2 regions of the Streptomyces sp. NPDC058001 genome follow, and region 1 is predicted to be linked to the other one. Evidence: riboswitches for the same ligand, from Rfam matches in the RefSeq annotation. Region 1 holds a riboswitch; the other holds the start of a gene.
The links. Region 1 has a riboswitch for glycine ahead of gcvP (aminomethyl-transferring glycine dehydrogenase). Riboswitches for the same ligand answer to the same signal wherever they lie in the genome.
Positions count from the first base shown of each region.

Region 2: it holds a riboswitch for glycine, as region 1 does, so the genes downstream of both, gcvT (glycine cleavage system aminomethyltransferase GcvT) here and gcvP (aminomethyl-transferring glycine dehydrogenase) in region 1, are expected to answer to the same signal.

Region 1 covers NZ_JBHVQT010000006.1:554,203-563,666, forward strand. The annotation lists gene ACFVT5_RS18115 (DUF5999 family protein) at 106-318, shown strand; gene gcvP (aminomethyl-transferring glycine dehydrogenase) at 521-3,406, opposite strand; glycine riboswitch at 3,584-3,679, opposite strand; gene ACFVT5_RS18125 (PRC-barrel domain-containing protein) at 3,804-4,208, shown strand; gene ACFVT5_RS18130 (DNA polymerase IV) at 4,154-5,722, opposite strand; gene ACFVT5_RS18135 (MerR family transcriptional regulator) at 5,877-6,512, opposite strand; gene ACFVT5_RS18140 (bifunctional nuclease family protein) at 6,680-7,153, opposite strand; gene ACFVT5_RS18145 (MerR family transcriptional regulator) at 7,252-7,995, opposite strand; gene ACFVT5_RS18150 (FHA domain-containing protein) at 8,011-8,958, opposite strand; gene ACFVT5_RS18155 (DUF881 domain-containing protein) at 9,041-9,464, opposite strand, start outside.
Region 2 covers NZ_JBHVQT010000012.1:71,347-80,810, forward strand. The annotation lists gene ACFVT5_RS28830 (L-serine ammonia-lyase) at 33-1,412, opposite strand; gene glyA (serine hydroxymethyltransferase) at 1,576-2,835, opposite strand; gene gcvH (glycine cleavage system protein GcvH) at 2,859-3,233, opposite strand; gene gcvT (glycine cleavage system aminomethyltransferase GcvT) at 3,319-4,446, opposite strand; glycine riboswitch at 4,604-4,698, opposite strand; gene ACFVT5_RS28850 (AAA family ATPase) at 4,877-5,545, shown strand; gene ACFVT5_RS28855 (enhanced serine sensitivity protein SseB) at 5,629-6,408, shown strand; gene ACFVT5_RS28860 (enhanced serine sensitivity protein SseB C-terminal domain-containing protein) at 6,685-7,485, shown strand; gene ACFVT5_RS28865 (ABC transporter permease) at 7,880-8,881, shown strand; gene ACFVT5_RS28870 (ABC transporter substrate-binding protein) at 8,905-9,464, shown strand, end outside.

The sequences.
Region 1 (9,464 bases):
CGCCCGTAGGGCAACACTGGGACCGGACCGAAGATACGGGGGGCGGCCATGACCAATGCATCGAGCCGCAGGACACACATCAATCCGCAGCGAAAGAACCCTTCCATGTGCCAGCACCAGCCACTGTGCCCGTCAGCAGATTCCGCCGACCGTGAGGCCGCGCTCCATGTCGCGCACCATCCCGAACAGGGCTGGAGCCTCCTGTGCAACGGCGTCCTGCTCTTCGAGGACACCGGTGAGCTGCTGCCGAACGGCCAGGTCATCGCCCCGCACCGCCCGTTGGGGCTGGGCGCCGACGAGATCATGACCGCCGCCTGACCGTCACACACAGGCACAACACGTCAGCACAGCGCAGACACGACATACGGGCACGACGCACGGCTACAACACAACACGCAGCACGCACCGCGCACAGACAGCCCGGTGACGAACGAACAGGGGCCGCTCCGGAATCCACACCCGGACCGGCCCCGACGCATGTCCCCCGCGCGCGGGACGACGCCCCGCGCGCGAGCCACGCTCAGTCCTCGTAGGCGTCCAACGGCGGGCAGGAGCACACAAGGTTACGGTCCCCGTACGCCTGGTCGATCCGGCGGACCGGCGGCCAGTACTTGTCGGCGGGCGAGACTCCCGCCGGGAAAACGGCCTCCTCGCGCGCGTAGGCGTGCTCCCAGTCGCCGGACAGGGCCCGCGCGGTGTGCGGCGCGTTGCGCAGGGGGTTGTCCTCGGCGGGCCAGGCCCCGGAGCCGACCTTCTCGATCTCCGCGCGGATCGCGATCATCGCGTCGCAGAACCGGTCAAGTTCACCCAGGTCCTCGCTCTCGGTCGGCTCGATCATCAGCGTGCCGGCGACCGGGAACGACATCGTCGGCGCGTGGAATCCGTAGTCGATGAGCCGCTTGGCGACATCGTCGACGCTGACTCCGGTCGCCTTGGTCAGCGGGCGCAGATCGATGATGCACTCGTGCGCGACGAGCCCGCCGGGACCGGTGTAGAGCACCGGGTAGTGCGGTTCGAGGCGCTTGGCCACGTAGTTCGCGGACAGCACGGCGACCTGGGTGGCCCGCTTCAGTCCCTCACCGCCCATGAGCCGCACGTATGCCCACGAGATCGGCAGGATGCCCGCCGAGCCCCAGGGAGCGGCCGAGATCGGTCCGACGCCCGTCTCGGGCCCGGCGGCGGGCTGGAGCGGGTGGTTCGGCAGATACGGCGCGAGGTGGGCGCGGACGCCGACGGGACCGACGCCGGGGCCGCCGCCGCCGTGCGGGATGCAGAACGTCTTGTGCAGGTTGAGGTGCGAGACATCGCCGCCGAAGTGGCCCGGCTTGGCAAGGCCCACAAGGGCGTTGAGGTTTGCGCCGTCGACGTAGACCTGACCGCCGGCGTCGTGCACGGCGGCGCAGATGTCGGCGACATGCTCCTCGAACACACCGTGCGTGGACGGGTAGGTGATCATCAGTACGGCGAGTTCCTCGCGGTACTGCTCGATCTTGGCCCGCAGGTCGTCCACGTCGATCTCACCGTCGTCGGCGGTCCTCACGACGACGACCTTCATCCCGGCCATGACCGCGCTCGCTGCGTTCGTGCCGTGCGCGGAGGACGGGATCAGGCAGATCGTGCGCCGGTCGTCGCCGTTGGCGCGGTGGTACCCCCGCACGGCGAGCAGTCCCGCGAGTTCGCCCTGCGAACCGGCATTGGGCTGGAGGGACACCTTGTCGTACCCGGTGACCTCGGCGAGCCGCTCCTCCAGCTCACGGATGAGCGTGAGATAGCCCTGCGCCTGCTCGGCGGGCGCGAAGGGGTGCATCTGGCCGAACTCCGGCCAGGTGACCGGCTCCATCTCCGTGGTCGCGTTGAGCTTCATGGTGCAGGAGCCCAGCGGGATCATGCCGCGGTCGAGCGCGTAGTCCCGGTCGGCGAGCCGGCGCAGATAGCGCAGCATCGCCGTCTCGGAGTGGTACTGGTGGAAGACGGGGTGTGTGAGGTAGTCGTCGGTGCGCAGCAGTTCGTCCGGGAGCGCGTCGGCGGCACTCGCGTCGAGTGCGTCGATGTCGGCCTCGGCGCCGAACGCGGTCCATACGGCGCCCAGTTGGGCCCGGTTGGTGGTCTCGTCGCAGGCGATGCCGATGTGGTCGGCGTCCACGAGCCGGAGGTTGACGCCGTCCTCGCGCGCGGCGGCGACGATCCGCGCGGCCTCGCCGGGCACCCGGGCGGTCAGGGTGTCGAAGTAGGCGCCGTGCACGATCTCGACGCCGGCGGCCTTCAGCCCTTCGGCGAGGAGTGTGGCGTAGCGGTGGGTGCGGCGGGCGATCGTCCGCAGCCCGTCGGGACCGTGGTAGACGGCGTACATTCCGGCCATCACGGCGAGCAGCACCTGAGCGGTGCAGATGTTACTGGTGGCCTTCTCGCGGCGGATGTGCTGCTCACGGGTCTGGAGCGCGAGCCGGTACGCCTGGTTGCCGTCACGGTCCACCGAGACGCCGACGAGACGGCCGGGCAGGCTGCGGGCGAACTTCTCGCGGACCGCCATGTATCCGGCGTGCGGCCCGCCGAAGCCCATCGGGACGCCGAACCGCTGGGTGGTGCCGACGGCGATGTCGGCGCCCAGCTCGCCGGGCGAGGTCAGCAGGGTGAGCGCGAGCAGATCGGCGGCGACGGTGACGACCGCCCCGAGTTCATGGGCCTGCTCGATGACGGTCCGCAGCTCGCGTACGGCACCGGAGGCACCCGGGTACTGGAGCAGGACGCCGACGACTCCGCGCTCGGCGATCGCGGTGGGGATCCCGGACGACAGGTCGTCCACGACGACCTCGACCCCGGTCGGTTCGGCCCGGGTGCGGATCACGGCGACGGTCTGCGGCAGGGTGTCGGCGTCGACCAGGAAGACACCGTCCTTGACCTTGCCCATCCGCCGGGACAGCGCCATCGCCTCGGCGGCGGCCGTGCCCTCGTCCAGGAGCGAGGCACCGGAGGTCGGCAGTCCGGTCAGCTCCGCGACCATGGTCTGGAAGTTCAACAGCGCTTCGAGGCGCCCCTGCGAGATCTCCGGCTGGTACGGCGTGTACGCGGTGTACCAGGCCGGGTTCTCCATGACGTTGCGCAGTACGACCGGCGGCGTGAAGGTGCCGTAGTAGCCGAGGCCGATCATGGAACCCAGAACATCGTTCCGGTCCGCCAGGGCGCGCAGTTCGGTGAGGACCTCGGCCTCCGTGCGGGCGCCGGGCAGGTCCAGGGCCTCGGCGCTCCTGATCACTTCCGGTACCGCGGTCGCCGTCAGTTCGTCCAGCGAGCCGTACCCGACCTGCGCGAGCATCTTGGCGCGGGCCTCGGCGTCGGGCCCGATATGACGCCGTTCAAACGGAATGCCCTGTTCGAGTCGGGAAAGCGGAATGCGGTGGGCGTTCATGGCGGGGGCCTCCTGGTCTCACGCGACCTTCGTGGGGCACCACGGCAGCGGTGCCCGGACGGCCTCCCCCTCTGTCATCTCAACCTGAGAGCTTCACCGGCTCGCCCGGGGGCGCGCCGGCTTTCACCGTCGGTGAGGTCGGGGGCTTGCGACTCCCGCCCTGCTTTCCAGAGTGACCTCACCCGTGCGGTACTGGGGCCTGAGAGATTCCGGGGAGGATTTGCTCCTTCGGCGCTCCCGGTCGCTACCGGGAAGCTCTCCCGCACAGGGTCAACAGCCGTTTGCCAGCCTACCAGCGAGGCCCCCGCACGAAGCTTCGAGTGGCCGCCTGCCGCAATGTGCTCTTTCGTAGTCTTTACGAGGGCTTAGGGATGAGTTGCGATCAGTTGGAGGGCCCGTGCAGACCGACATCGATCCGCGCAACCTGATCGGCCGCAAGGCGTTCGACCGCACCGGCACGAAGATCGGCACGATCGACGAGGTCTATCTCGACGACGCGACCGGCGTCCCGGAGTGGGCGGCCATAAGGACAGGGTTGTTCAGCCGTGACGCCTTTGTGCCATTGGAGCCCAGTGAGCTGGTGGAAGGCACCCTGCGCGTCCCCTTCGACCGGGCCCTGATCAAGGACGCCCCCGATTTCGGCGTCGGCCGGCATCTCTCCCCCGAGCAGGAGCTTCAGCTCTACCACCACTACGGCCTGGACATCGCGGCCCCCGGATCCGCGCCGCCACCCGACCGGGACTTCGGTCATATCGCCGGATCCGGGGAGGAGCCACCGGAGGGCGGCCCGGCGGTCCGCTGAGCCGAACGGGGTTGCGTGGGCGAGGGTTCCGCAGACACAGGTTCTGTGGACTCAGTGGTTACCGGTGACCGCTCCTCCGCCACCGCCGACACCACCGAAACCGGATCCGCGGGCTCCAGATCCGGGTCGTCCGTACGGAAGGTCCGTACGCGCCCGGGAGCCGAGTCCGGCGTCTCGAACCGGACCGTCACCCTGCCCACCCCGCTGCCCTGGACCCATCCCTGCCCGTAGGTGGCGTGCAGCACGTCGTGCCCGGCCGCCCAGCGCCGTTCGGCCCTGGGCTCGGCACCCGTTTCCGAACCGGGCGGGGCGAGCGCGTCACCGCCCGCCGGGTGGGCCGTCGCGTCGCCGGCCGATTCCTCGCCCGGCCCACCCTCGTCATGGGCCGACGGGTGCTCCGCGACCGATTCCGACACGGTGGCGGACGCTGCGGCGGACGCGGCGGCGGCCTGCGCGAACAGATCCTCCTGTGTGTAGTCGGCGAGCCCGCTGACCCCGACCCCGAGCAGCCGTACGCCTCCGGTGGTGTCCACGGACTCCAGGAGCCGCCCTGCCGCCTCCCGGACCACCGCGGGGTCGTCGGTGGGCCCGCGCAGCGTCTCGGACCGGGTGAGCGTCGAGAAGTCGTATCTGCGGACCTTGAGCACGACGGTCCGCCCCGAGTGCCCGGCGGCCCGCAGCCGCTGGACGCACCGGTCGGCGAGTCGCTGCACCTCCAGGCGCACCCGCACGCGGTCGTGGATGTCGACGTCGTAGGTGTCCTCGACGGACACCGATTTCGTCTCCCGCTCGGCGACGACGGGCCGCTCGTCCCGCGCGTGCGCCATCGCGTACAGCGCGGTCCCATGGGCCTTGCCGAGCAGCCGTACCAGTTCGTCCTCGCCCGCCTCGGCCATCTCCCCGACCGTGGTGATCCCGGCGCGCCGCAGATGGTCCCCGGTGGCGGGCCCGACGCCGGGCAGGGTGCGTACGGACATGGGGGCCAGCAGGGCGCGCTCGGTGCCGGGCTCTATCAGCACCAGGCCGTCCGGCTTGGCCTCTTCCGAGCCGATCTTCGCGAGCATCTTGGACGCGGCGAGCCCCACGGATCCGGTCAGTCCGGTCACCGCCCTGATGTCCGCGCGCAGCCGCTCCCCCGTGGTCTGCGCGGACACCGCGTCCCAGGCGGTCCCACCGGCCTCCAGATCGACGAACGCCTCATCGAGGCTGAGGGGCTCCACCAGCGGCGACAGCTCCCGCAGCAGCCCCATCACCCGCTCGCTGATCTCGCGGTAGAAGGCGAAGCGGGGGACGAGATACGCGGCGTTCGGCGCGAGTCTGCGGGCCTGGGCCATGGGCATGGCGGAGTGCACTCCGAAGCGCCGTGCCTCGTAGGAGGCGGTGGCCACCACACCGCGCGGCCCCAGGCCGCCCACCACCACCGCTTTTCCGCGCAGGCTGGGCTTGGCCGCCTGCTCCGCCGAGGCGTAGAAGGCATCCATGTCCAGATGCAGGATGGTGGGCTCGCTTCTCACATCTCCGATGCTGCCCTACGCCACTGACAATGCCCTGGCGAAGCGCCACCGCCGGGGCGCCGACCGCCGCTCAGGACCCCGTTCCGCACAGCTCGGGGCCCTTTCCGTACACCTCCGGACCCCGTTCCGCACCGCTCGGAGCCCGGCCGACCGCTCAGACCGCCCGGTGACGCCGCCGTGCCAGCTCATCGGCCGGGTTGTTGCCGACCAGCGTCTCTCCGGTGTCGACCCGCTCGCCGTGCAGCTGCGACAGCGCGCTCTCGACGTCCCGCCACACCACGCCGACGGCGATTCCGAAGACGCCCTGGCCGCCCTGGAGCAGGTCGTGGACCTCGTCGGGCGAGGTGCACTCGTAGACCGTCGCGCCATCGCTCATCAGCGTCATGCGTTCCAGATCCGTGAAACCGCGCTCCCGCAGGTGCCGGACGGTGGTCCGGATGTTCTGGAGCGAGACACCGGTGTCCAGGAACCGCTTCACGACCTTGAGGACGACGACGTCCCGGAAGCTGTAGAGGCGCTGTGTCCCTGAGCCGTAGGCGGCCCGCACACTCGGCTCGACCAGGCCCGTACGGGCCCAGTAATCGAGCTGGCGGTAGGTGATGCCCGCTGCCGCGCAGGCCGTGGGGCCCCGGTAGCCGACCTGTTCGGACGGCGCGCCGCCGTCCATCGACACAGCCGAAGGCCGGGTCGGAACTCGACCGGCCTGACCGCTGTGGAGCGCGTACGGGCCGCCTTCCCCCGAGCTCAATCCGGGGGCACCCCCAGCCGTACCGTCGCCGCTGCTTCTCACGCCGACCTCCGTCCTTGACCTGCCTTCTCGAAGGTAGGCAGTCACTCGGGGTGCGTCAACGATCGCCACACTCGCCACGCCGAGTGATAATCACCCTACGAGTGGTTTCCCGTATCCCACCGCGGGGAAAGGCTAGCCGAATGGCGTGAAGGCCGCCGTCCAGTTTCTCACTGGCTGTTGGTGCCGAAGTCCTCGGGAGAGATCTGGTCGAGGAACTCGCGGAACTTCTCGACCTCGTCCTCCTGCTCGTCCGGGATGGCGATCCCGGCGTCGTCGAGCACACCGTCACTGCCGTAGATCGGCGTACCGGTCCGCAGGGCCAGCGCTATGGCGTCGGAGGGGCGTGCGCTCACCTCGACCCCGCTCGCGAACACCAGCTCGGCGTAGAAAACGCCTTCCCGCAGATCGGTGATGCGCACTTCGGTCAGCTCCTGCCCGACGGCCTCCAGCACGTCCTTGAACAGGTCGTGGGTCAGCGGTCGCGCGGGGGCCATGCCCTGCTGCGCGAAGGCGATGGCAGTCGCCTCCCCCGGCCCGATCCAGATGGGGAGGTAACGGTCGCCTCCCACTTCTCGCAGGAGCACGATCGGTTGGTTGGAGGGCATTTCGACCCGGACACCTACGACGTCGAGCTCGTTCACACAGCAACCCTAGGCCGTGCCCGGCACCTTTGGGTAGTCGGGCACCCCATGGGCGGGCAATGGAAGCGGCGCCCCGGCGGGCTCCCCAGGGCCTGTGATCAGGGCAGTCGGACGCCGAGGGCGGTCTGTACCAGGGCCGAGTGCAGCCGTACGGTCAGCTCGGCCAGTTCCTTGGTGCGGGCTTCGGCGTGTGCCCTGGTCTGCGGGTTGCGGTGCCGCCGCAGCGGTGCCACGACCTGGTCCACGAGGCCGGCCTCACGCTCCGCCGACGCCTTCATCGCGCGCAGATGCCGTGGTTCGATCCCGAACCTGCCCAGTTCCACCACGAGCGTGGCGACGGTGACCGCCTCCGCGTCGTATCCGCCCTCCGGCAAGGGGGCGAGCAGGCCGTAGGACTCCCATTCGGCGAGTTCCGCCTCGTCGATCCCGGCGGCGGCGAGCAGCTCGTCGCGGCCCACGCGCGCGACAGTCGGGGCGTCGAAGGCACCCGGACGCTGTCCGTCCGCCGTGTCGCGCTGCCGTCCCAGGGATGGCAGCTGTACGGCCTCACCGCGCTCCAAGGCTTCCAGATACTCCCGGATCACCTTGAGGGGCAGGTAATGGTCGCGCTGCATCCTGAGGACGTGACCGAGCCGCTCGACGTCCTCGGTGCTGAACTTGCGATACCCGGAGGGTGTGCGCTGGGGCTCGATGAGCCCCTCGGACTCCAGGAAACGGATCTTGGAGATCGTCACCTCGGGAAACTCGTCCCGCAGCGTGCTCAGCACGGTGCCGATGCTCATCAGCCGACCGTCCGTGGCGGCGGTGCCGTGGCCCGCACCGCCGCTCGGTGTGTGAAGCATGTACCTTCCCGGGGGTCAGATGCCCCGCTGGCTCGCGTAGAAGACCAGTCGGTACTTGCCGATCTGGACCTCGTCGCCGTTCGACAGCGGGACCGCGTCGATCCGCTCTCGGTTGACATATGTGCCGTTGAGGCTGCCGACGTCCGACACCGTGAACGAGCCGTCGGGGCCGCGCCGGAACTCCACATGCCGCCGGGACACGGTCACGTCGTCCAGGAAGATGTCGCTCTGCGGGTGCCGGCCGGCCGTGGTCAGCTCCCCGTCGAGCAGGAAGCGGCTGCCGGAGTTGGGACCCCGGCGGACGACGAGCAGCGCCGAACCGAGCGGCAGCGCGTCGACGGCGGCCTGGGCCTCCGGCGACAGCGACGGCGTCATGGTCTGGCCGGTGACCTCGGCGTCGTACGCCTCAAGGCCCGAGATGGAGATCGTCGAGGTCGTCTCGGACGGACGCTCCGGCGCCGCGCCGCGCAGCGGCGCACCGCAGTTCGAGCAGAAACGGCTTGCTTCCGCGTTTCGGTTCCCGCACCTCGTACACACCAAGGCCATGGATGGACCCTCCTGCCGCGGCTGCCCCTGGGGGGCATGGGACGCGTACGGGTCGGGGGCAAACCCTCCACCCGTACTTGAGGTTGACGGTTCCCCGAAACCTATGCGGCCGGATGCGGCAGGGTCAACAGAGGACGCGCCCTGTCCGCCCGAAATGTCGCTACCCGGTGCAGCGACCTGATCACGGAACAGCGGACGGTCGCCCGACTGCCCCTCTGCGTCTCCATGGCGAGGAGCACGATGCCGGGCGGAGGCACTGCCGCCGTCCTCGCGTGAACTCTTGCCGAACAACTTCGCAAACAACTTCACGGGCGATTCCCCTTGACCGAAACAGACCCGCCCGTGGGGCAGGACGAACCCTGACTGCACACACCTGCCGACCCGGACATCTTCACAACGTCCGTACCCACCGGACAGTTTCCACCACGCACCCCTCTTCCGGTGCGCCGACCCCCCGCAACCTCATGCCCTCGCCGGGTGGCCACCATGCACCTCCGGTTCACCGGGAGGACGACCGAGCGTAGTCAGGCTGCTTCGCCGGTCGCAAGGCGTCAACAATGATCTTCTCCGAGCGGGTCAGTGTGACCGTGGCCTGCTCCTTCTCCAAAGTCTGCACCACTCCGCCCGGGATGTTGAGTGCCGGTTCCAGGTCCTGTGGCTTGCCGATCACCTTGAAACTGTACGGCTGGCTGATCTTCCGGCCGTCGACACTCACCCCACCGCCGTCGCCGTCCGTGAGATAGGTCCCGGCGACCACCCGTACGTCGTTGACCTGGATCGCCTCGGCTCCCGCCGCGCGCAGTTCCTGGATCGCGTCGAGCAGCATGTGCGCCTTGACCGTCCCCTCCGTGTCGCTGATGGTCATCGTGATGCCCGGCCCCTGGGCTGCCACGGTGCCCGCCAGGATGCCGAGTTGTTTCTCC
Region 2 (9,464 bases), on a different contig from region 1:
GTCGGCTGGTCGGCTGGTCAGGGCCTACGCCGTCAGCACTCGATGATGTTCACCGCAAGCCCGCCCCGAGCCGTCTCCTTGTACTTGACGCTCATGTCCGCGCCCGTTTCCTTCATTGTTTTGATGACCTTGTCGAGGGACACCTTGTGGGTGCCGTCGCCGCGCATGGCCATCTTTGCCGCCGTGACGGCTTTCACGGCGGCCATGCCGTTGCGCTCGATGCAGGGGATCTGGACGAGACCGCCGACCGGGTCGCAGGTCAGGCCCAGATTGTGCTCCATGCCGATCTCGGCGGCGTTCTCGACCTGTTCGGGGCTGCCGCCCATGACCTCCGCGAGCGCGCCAGCCGCCATCGAGCAGGCCGAGCCGACCTCGCCCTGGCAGCCGACCTCGGCGCCGGAGATCGACGCGTTCTCCTTGAAGAGCATGCCGATCGCGCCCGCCGCGAGGAGGAAGCGGACCACGCCCTCCTCCTTCTCCCGGGCGGTGCCGCCGGCCACGAAGTTCATGAAGTAGTGCAGCACCGCGGGGATGATGCCGGCGGCGCCGTTCGTCGGCGCGGTCACCACCCGGCCGCCCGCCGCGTTCTCCTCGTTCACGGCCATCGCGTAGAGCGTGATCCACTCCATCGCGTGCGCCGCCGGGTCGCCGTCGGCGCGCAGTTGGCGGGCGGTCGTGGCGGCGCGGCGGCGGACCTTGAGGCCGCCCGGCAGGATGCCCTCACGGGCCATCCCGCGCGCGACACAGCTCTGCATGGCCTGCCAGATCTCCAGCAGGCCCTCGTGGATCTCCTCCTCGCTACGCCACGCCTTCTCGTTCTCCAGCATCAGCGAGGAGATCGACAGACCGGTGTCCTTCGACAGCCGCAGCAGCTCGTCACCCGTGCGGAACGGGTACTTCAGCACCGTGTCGTCCAGCTTGATCCGGTCCGCGCCGACCGCTTCCTCGTCCACGACGAAGCCGCCGCCCACCGAGTAGTACGTCTTCTCCAGGACCAGCCCGCCGGCAGCGTCGTACGCGAAGATCGTCATGCCGTTGGCGTGGTACGGGAGCGTCTCGCGGCGGTGCAGGACCAGGTCGTCGTCGTAGGAGAAGGCGATCTCGTGCGCCCCGAGGAGGCTGAGCCGTCCGGTCGTCCGGATCTGCTCGACGCGTTCGTCGGCGTGCTCCACGTCGACCGTGCGCGGCGACTCGCCCTCCAGGCCGAGCAGCACCGCCTTGGGGGTGCCGTGCCCATGGCCGGTCGCGCCGAGGGAGCCGTACAACTCGGCGCGTACCGACGTGGTGTGGGCGAGCAGGCCGTCGTTCTTCAGGCGGCGCGCGAACATCCGGGCCGCGCGCATCGGGCCGACCGTATGGGAGCTGGACGGGCCGATGCCGATCGAGAACAGGTCGAAGACCGAGATGGCCACGGGGGAACTCCTAGCTGGGGTTGGTAGACGCCGTCGTCTGCCGGGTCGTGCCGATGTCGTACGGATGCCGATGCGGATGCCGATGCCGTATCGGGGTGGGGCGGGGCACCACGTTCCTCGTCAGTGTGCGTAGTGCCCCGCTCGCGTCGTGCGGGTCCGGGGTCTACAGCCCCGGGTACAGCGGGTGCTTCGTGGCGAGCGCGGTCACCCGCGCCCGGAGGGCGTCCGTGTCGTACGACGGCTTCAGCGCCTCGGCGATGATGTCGGCGACCTCACGGAAGTCCTCGGTGGTGAAACCGCGGGTGGCCAGTGCCGGGGTGCCGATCCGCAGGCCCGAGGTGACCATCGGGGGCCGTGGGTCGTTCGGGACGGCGTTGCGGTTGACCGTGATGCCGACCTCGTGGAGCCGGTCCTCGGCCTGCTGACCGTCCAGCTCCGACTCGCGCAGGTCCACCAGGACCAGATGCACATCGGTGCCGCCGGACAGCACGTTCACGCCGACCGCGCGGGCGTCGTCCTGGACGAGCCGCTCGGCGAGGATGTGCGCGCCCTCCAGGGTGCGCCGCTGGCGCTCCTTGAAGTCCTCGGTCGCCGCGACCTTGAAGGAGACCGCCTTCGCGGCGATCACATGCTCCAGGGGACCACCCTGCTGGCCAGGGAAGACCGCCGAGTTGATCTTCTTGGCCAGCTCCTGCGTGGACAGGATGACCCCGCCGCGCGGACCGCCGAGGGTCTTGTGCGTGGTGGTGGTCACGACATGGGCGTGCGGCACCGGGTTCGGGTGCAGCCCCGCGGCCACCAGGCCCGCGAAGTGCGCCATGTCGACCATCAGATACGCGCCGACCTCGTCCGCGATCCGGCGGAAGGCCGCGAAGTCGAGCTGCCGCGGATACGCGGACCAGCCCGCCACGATCAGCTTCGGCCTGGCCTCCTTGGCGAGCTTCTCGACCTCTGCCATGTCGACCTGACCGGTGGTCTCGTCCACGTGGTACGCGACCACGTTGTACAGCTTGCCGGAGAAGTTGATCTTCATGCCGTGGGTCAGGTGCCCGCCGTGCGCGAGGTTCAGACCCATGATCGTGTCACCGGGCTTGAGCAGCGCGAACATCGCCGCCGCGTTGGCCTGGGCACCCGAGTGGGGCTGCACATTGGCGTGCTCGGCGCCGAACAGCGCCTTCACCCGGTCGATGGCGATCTGCTCGACCACGTCGACGTGCTCACAGCCGCCGTAGTAGCGGCGGCCCGGGTAGCCCTCGGCGTACTTGTTGGTGAGGACGGAGCCCTGGGCCTCCATCACCGCGACCGGAGCGAAGTTCTCCGACGCGATCATCTCAAGGGTGGACTGCTGACGGTGCAGCTCGGCGTCGACGGCGGCGGCGACATCCGGGTCGAGTTCGTGGAGAGACTGGTTCAGAAGTGACATCAGAAGATCCCTACGGGTCGGGGTCAGCCGGCGAAGTCGGTGTACTCGTCCGCCGAGAGCAGGTCGCCCGGCTCATCGGAGACGCGCACCTTGAACAGCCAACCGCCCTCGAACGGGGCGGAGTTCACCAGCGAGGGGTCCTCCACCACGTCCTGGTTGGCGGCGACGACCTCACCGGTCACGGGGGAGTACAGATCGCTCACCGACTTGGTCGACTCCAGCTCACCGCAGGTCTCGCCCGCCGTCACCGTGTCACCGACCTCCGGGAGCTGTACGTACACGACGTCACCGAGCGCGTTGGCCGCGTGCTCCGTGATCCCGACCGTCGACACGCCGTCATCGGCGGCCGACAGCCACTCGTGCTCCTTGCTGTAGCGCAGCTGCTGGGGGTTGCTCATGACGTGAATTCTCCTGTACGCGGATGAGTGCTGAAGGAAGGGAGGGTCGGGAAGGGAGGGCGGGTACGGACCGGAGCGCGGGAGGTCACTTCCGGCGCTGGTAGAACGGCAGCGCCACGACCTCGTACGGCTCATGCGTACCGCGGATGTCGACGCCCACACCGGTCGTGCCCGGCGCGGCGTGCGCGGCGTCCACGTACGCCATGGCGATCGGCCGGCCGAGCGTCGGCGACGGCGCGCCCGAGGTGACCTGGCCGACGGCCTCGCCCGCCGCGACCACTGGGAACCCGGCGCGGGGCACCCGGCGGCCCTCGGCGATCAGCCCGACCAGCTTGCGCGGCGGATCCGTCGCCGCCCGCTCGGCCGCGGCGGACAGGGCCTCGCGCCCCACGAAGTCGCCGTCCTTCTCGAACTTCACGACCCGGCCGAGCCCGGCGTCGAAGGGCGTGAGCGAGGTCGTCAGCTCATGCCCGTACAGCGGCATGCCCGCCTCCAGGCGCAGGGTGTCCCGGCAGGACAGTCCGCACGGCACCAGACCGGCGTCCTGACCGGCGTCGGTCAGTGCCCGCCACAGCTTCTCGGCGTCGGCGGGGGCCACGAACAGCTCGAAGCCGTCCTCGCCCGTGTACCCGGTGCGCGCGATCAGGGCGGGTACCCCGGCGACCGTGCCGGGCAGCCCGGCGTAGTACTTCAGGCCATCGAGGTCCGCGTCGGTCAGGGACTTCAGGATGCCGGGGGACTCGGGGCCCTGGACCGCGAGCAGCGCGTACGCGTCCCGGTCGTCGCGGACCTCGGCGTCGAACCCGGCGGCCCGCTCGGTGATCGCGTCCAGGACGGTCTGCGCGTTGCCCGCGTTCGCGACGACCATGTACTCGGTGTCGGCGAGGCGGTACACGATCAGGTCGTCGAGGATGCCGCCGTCCTCCTGGCAGATCATGGTGTAGCGGGCGCGGCCGACGCCGACCGTGCCGATGTTGCCGACCAGGGCAAAGTTCAGGACGTTCACGGCCTGCGGACCTGTGACGGTGATCTCACCCATGTGCGACAGGTCGAAGAGTCCGGCGCGGGTGCGTACCGCCTGGTGCTCGTCGCGCTCGCTCCCGTACCGCAGCGGCATGTCCCAGCCCGCGAAGTCGGTCATGGTCGCGCCGAGCGACCGGTGCAGGGCGTCGAGCGCGGTCTGACGGGGGGCAGTGCTCGGGGCATTGCTCATGAGGGGGTGCTCCCAGGGCATGACGGGCGAGGGCGATCCTCCCCATCTGTCATCGGAACCTGAGAGGTTCGCCGGGAGTCCACCGCTCGGCGGATCCGGCTTGCACCTTGGGTGGAGCCGCACGCGTCAAGCACGGCGGCCCGCTTTTCAGATGTGCCTCGCCCACGCGGTATCTGGGCCTGAGAGATTCAAGGGAGGGACTTGCTCCTTCGGCGCCCCGGTCGTGGCCGAGGGCTCTCCCGCGTGGATTCAAGCGGCCTGTTTGGAGTTGGCGGGGTCATCATTGCACGCATCCCGGCGACACGGCAGGGCGGTGGCCTGTAACCGCCTTGTGGCAGGACCAGGACGCAATCGCGGTTCACCCCGCATTACCTTCTCTTTACACTCGACGGGGAAGGCTCACGTGGACCCCAGGGGGAGGACGCTCACGGTGAACAGGACCAGGGTGTACGCGACGGTGACGGGTGTCGCGCTGCCCAAGCAGCCCGGCGCCCCGACGGTGGAGACCTTCGCCGACGGGCGGACCGCCGTCGTGCGTGATCTGCGCGAGCGCGCGGGCCGCAGCCCGCACCGGCTCCGCTTCACCCCCGGCGACCTGGTCGTCGTCTCGGGACTGCCCGGCAGCGGCAAGTCCACGCTGATGCGGCGCACGGTCAGCGGGCACCGGATCGACTCGCAGGACACCCGCGACCGCTGGGCGTCCCGGGTGCCGCGCTTCGTGCCGTACGCCGTGTACCGCCCGCTGGTCCGCCTCGCCCACTTCGCGGGCCTGCGCCGCGCGCTGCGCACCGGCGAGAGCGTCGTCGTCCACGACTGCGGTACGCAGCGGTGGGTCCGGCGCTGGCTCGCCCGCGACGCCCGCAGGCGTGGGGCCACCCTGCATCTGCTGCTGCTCGACGTCCCGCCGGACACGGCCCTGGACGGCCAGCGGGAGCGCGGCAGGGGAGTGTCGCGGTACGCGTTCCGGCGGCACCGCAGGACCGTGGGGCAGCTGGTGCGGGCCGCCGAGCGGGGCGACCTGCCGCCGGGGTGCCGCTCCGCGCTGCTCCTGGACCGGACGGCGGCGGACGTACTGCGCGCGATCCGCTTCGACCGCTGACCACGACCGCCGACGCGGCGTTCCTCCCGGTACGCGTTAGGGTGCGAGCCGCAGAAACAGCGGTCCGGAGCAGGTGGTTGACGATGGAGATACCGGCACAGACGGCCCACGCCGTGCCCTACGGCGGATGGCCCGGCAACGAGCTGGAGGAGGTGCTCGCCGCCGCACTCGGTGCGACGGCGCCCTCGGCGGGCGGCCGGATCATCGAAGTACTCGGCCGCAGCCACCTCTGGGTGCCGTTGCCGGCCGGCGGCGGACCCGGGGGACCCACGCTCGACCTGCCCACGCTGGAGATCGACGGGCAGGCGTATGTCCCGGTCTTCAGCTCCGAGCAGCAGTTCCGCCAGGTCGTCGGCGACCGGATGGGGTGCACCGTCGCGCCCGCCGTCGAGTTCGCGCGCGGACTCCCGCCGCAGCTCGGCATCGTGGTCAACCCCGACGGAGCCGTGGGTGTCCCGCTCCCGCCGCCCGCCGTCGCCGAACTGTGCCGCGCGGGGCGCAGTCCGCTCGACGGTCCCGCGAGCGGTGGCCGGGTGCGCCTCTTCGAGCCGGACTGGCAGCACGACCCGGTGGACTTCCTGGCCGCCGCCGCCGCCGAGTTCGCCGCGACCGGTGTGGTGGTGAGCGCCCGCCGCTGTCTGGCCAGTGTCGAGGGCGGCGACCCGGTGCTGTTCGTCGGCGTCGAGTTGAACCGGTGGGACGAGCAGGTCGGCGAACTGCCCCTGGACGCCCTCGGCCGGGCGCTCGGCCGGGCGCCGGCGGGCTGGCCGGTGAACCTGGTTCTGCTCGACGCGGCCCAGGACCCGGTGGTCGACTGGATGCGCGAGAGGGTCCGGCCGTTCTACGCCCAGGGGCAGCACTGAGCCGGGGCCACGGGCGGCACTGACCCCCGGGCCACGGGAGGGCACTGACTCCGGGTCACGGGAGGGCACTGACCGGCCCACGCGCGGCACCGAACCGGCCCCGAGCGCCTCCGGGTCCGGCGCGTGCGGTACGACGCGGCGGCCGGTGCGTCAAGTCGCCGCCGGGATCGCCGCATAAGCTGGTTTCATGGCCTGGTCGAAGTGCCGCGGCAGCGGCACGTGACCCGGGGGATTTCGGTGGGTTTCGTCGAAAGTGTCACGAAGGGGCGATCAAGGGTGAGTGCGTCGGGCACGGCTGCGGCCGGGCAGGTCGAGCACATGCTGCGCCAGGTGACCCCCGGGCGCTACGACGCGTACGAGGCGTTGCTGCGTGCCCTTTCGGACCCCACGTCGGGTCAGGTCTGGATGCTCCTCTGGCACGGCCAGGCCGGATCCCCGGACGCCCAGTACGGCAACATGGAGGTCGAGGGCCTCGGTTACGCGCCCTGTGTGACCTCCGCGCAGGAACTCTCGGCGAGCGGCTGGAACCGTTCGTACGAAGTCATCTCCGGCGTCGACCTCGCACGCACCCTCTACCCGGACCACTACGGCCTCTGGCTCAATCCGCACGCGCCCGGCGGGGGTGTCGGCATCCCCTGGCTCGACCTGCGCCGGATCGCCACCGGTCTGGACCGCCAGCCCGCGGGGCCGCTGCGGCTTGCCGAGCCCACCATCGAGATCCCGCAGTTCTACGCCCTGCTCACGCAGAACGCGCACCGCACACCCGCCGTGCGCGCCCTGCGCCGCGCCTGGGTGCAGCCGTCGCTCGGGGCCCCCTATCTCGCCATCGGGCTCGATGTGTACGACACCAGCCCGCCCGCCGTGGACGCCGTGCGGGCGATGATGCAGCAGTCGATCGGGGCCGTACCCGACGGGCTGCCCGTCTCCACGGTGGCCCTGTCCGACGAGTACGACCCGGTGGCGATGTGGCTGCGGGCCACCGCGCGGCCCTTCTACGACCGTGAGTCTCACGGCGGCGCGATGCCCCCGGCCCCCACCGCGGGCTACGGATATCCGCCGCAGCAGGGTTCCTTCTAGATCCGGCCGGCTCCGGCTGGATCCAGCGAGGCTCGAAAACCGGCCAAGCGCCGGTGATCGAGGGTGTGTCACCTGGTGGACACGGGCCTGGCCCGAATGTCCGTTCTGGTGACATCTGATGGTGAAAGCGACGTAGATCTACGCGCGTGACCTCTTCCGCCCCAACTGACCCGCGTCCGCTATCCGTTACCCGCCGTCTGGATAACGGAACCCCCCAGAGAGCATCACGGTTACGCATCCATTCACCGTCAAGTCTGGTAACAGATCACGGCCGCGATGAAGACTCCCGCTCCAGGGGGTGGGTTTCGCCCCTGTGTACGACGGACTGATCCGCCGCCACAGCGGCAAGTGCGGGCCGGCCACCGCCGGTTGAAGAAGAGGGGTCCCTGCCACGATGACGGCACCATTGCACGAGCCGACCGCGGAAGCGGCCCCGACTCCGGCCGAGGAGGTCGCCGCGGTCGCGGGGAAGTCGGTGCAGGGCCGCTCCCTCGGCCGCATCGCCTGGGACCGGCTGAAGCGGGACAAGCTCGCCCTCGCCGGCGGCGCCGTCGTCCTCCTTCTCGTGCTCGTGGCGGTGTTCGCGCCCCTGATCACGAGCCTCGTCGGCCAGTCGCCCGACGAGTACCACGAGGACCTGATCGACCCGCTCTTCTCCACGCCCATCGGTTCGTTCGGCGGCATCAGCGGCGACCATCTCTTCGGCGTCGAACCGGTCAACGGACGCGATGTGTTCGCCCGCATCGTCTACGGCGCCCGGGTCTCGCTCCTGGTCGGCTTCGCGTCGGCCCTCGTCGCCATCGTCATCGGCACCGTCCTCGGAATCCTCGCGGGCTACTTCGGCGGCTGGCTCGACGCGACCATCAGCCGGATCATGGACCTGCTGCTGTCCTTCCCGCAGCTGCTGTTCATCATCGCCCTGGTGTCCGTCATGCCCAACGAGATGCTGGGCCTCACCGGCACCGGCGTCCGTATCTTCGTGATGATCCTGGTGATCGGGTTCTTCGGCTGGCCCTATGTCGGCCGTGTCGTACGCGGTCAGACGCTCTCGCTACGTGAGCGCGAGTACGTGGAGGCGGCCCGCAGTCTCGGGGCCGGGCGGTTCTACATCCTGTTCAAGGAACTGCTGCCCAACCTCGTCGCGCCGATCATCGTCTACACCACGATGATGATCCCCACGAACATCCTCACCGAGGCCGCGCTCAGCTTCCTGGGCGTCGGCGTCAAGCCGCCCACCTCGTCCTGGGGAGACATGCTCTCCTCGGCGGTGAGCTACTACGACGCCGACCCCACCTACATGGTGATTCCCGGCGTGGCCATCTTCATCACCGTGCTCTCCTTCAACCTCTTCGGCGACGGCGTGCGTGACGCGCTCGACCCGAAGGGCTCGCGCTGAACTGCCGTATCCCACGGCCCGCCATGACGGCGGGCCGCACATCACACGGAGGATCCGAGATCGTGACTACCCATAGCGTCAGAGGACGGCGCAAGCAGGCCGTGGCAGCTGCTGCCGTGGTCGCGGCGCTGCTGTCCACGGCAGCGTGCGGCGGCGGTGACAGCGGCAACGAGAAGAAGGGCGGCGACAGCAAGGCCGCCGGCTTCGACGCGGCGAACAACAAGGTCGCCAACGCCTCGACCAAGAAGGGCGGCACGCTGAAGTTCGCGGGCGCCCAGGACGCCGACTCGTGGGACACCACGCGTGGCTACTACGGCTTCGCGTGGAACTTCATGCGCTACTACAGCCGTCAGCTCGTCACCGGCCAGACCGAGCCGGGCAGCAAGGGCACCGAGCTGACCCCGGACCTCGCCACCAGCAAGGCAAAGGTCTCGGCCGACGGCAAGACCTACACGTACACCCTGCGGGACGGGGTCACGTGGGAGGACGGCAAGCCGATCACCTCCCAGGACGTCAAGTACGGCATCGAGCGCGTGTGGGCGCAGGACGTGCTCTCCGGCGGTCCGGTCTACCTGAAGGACGT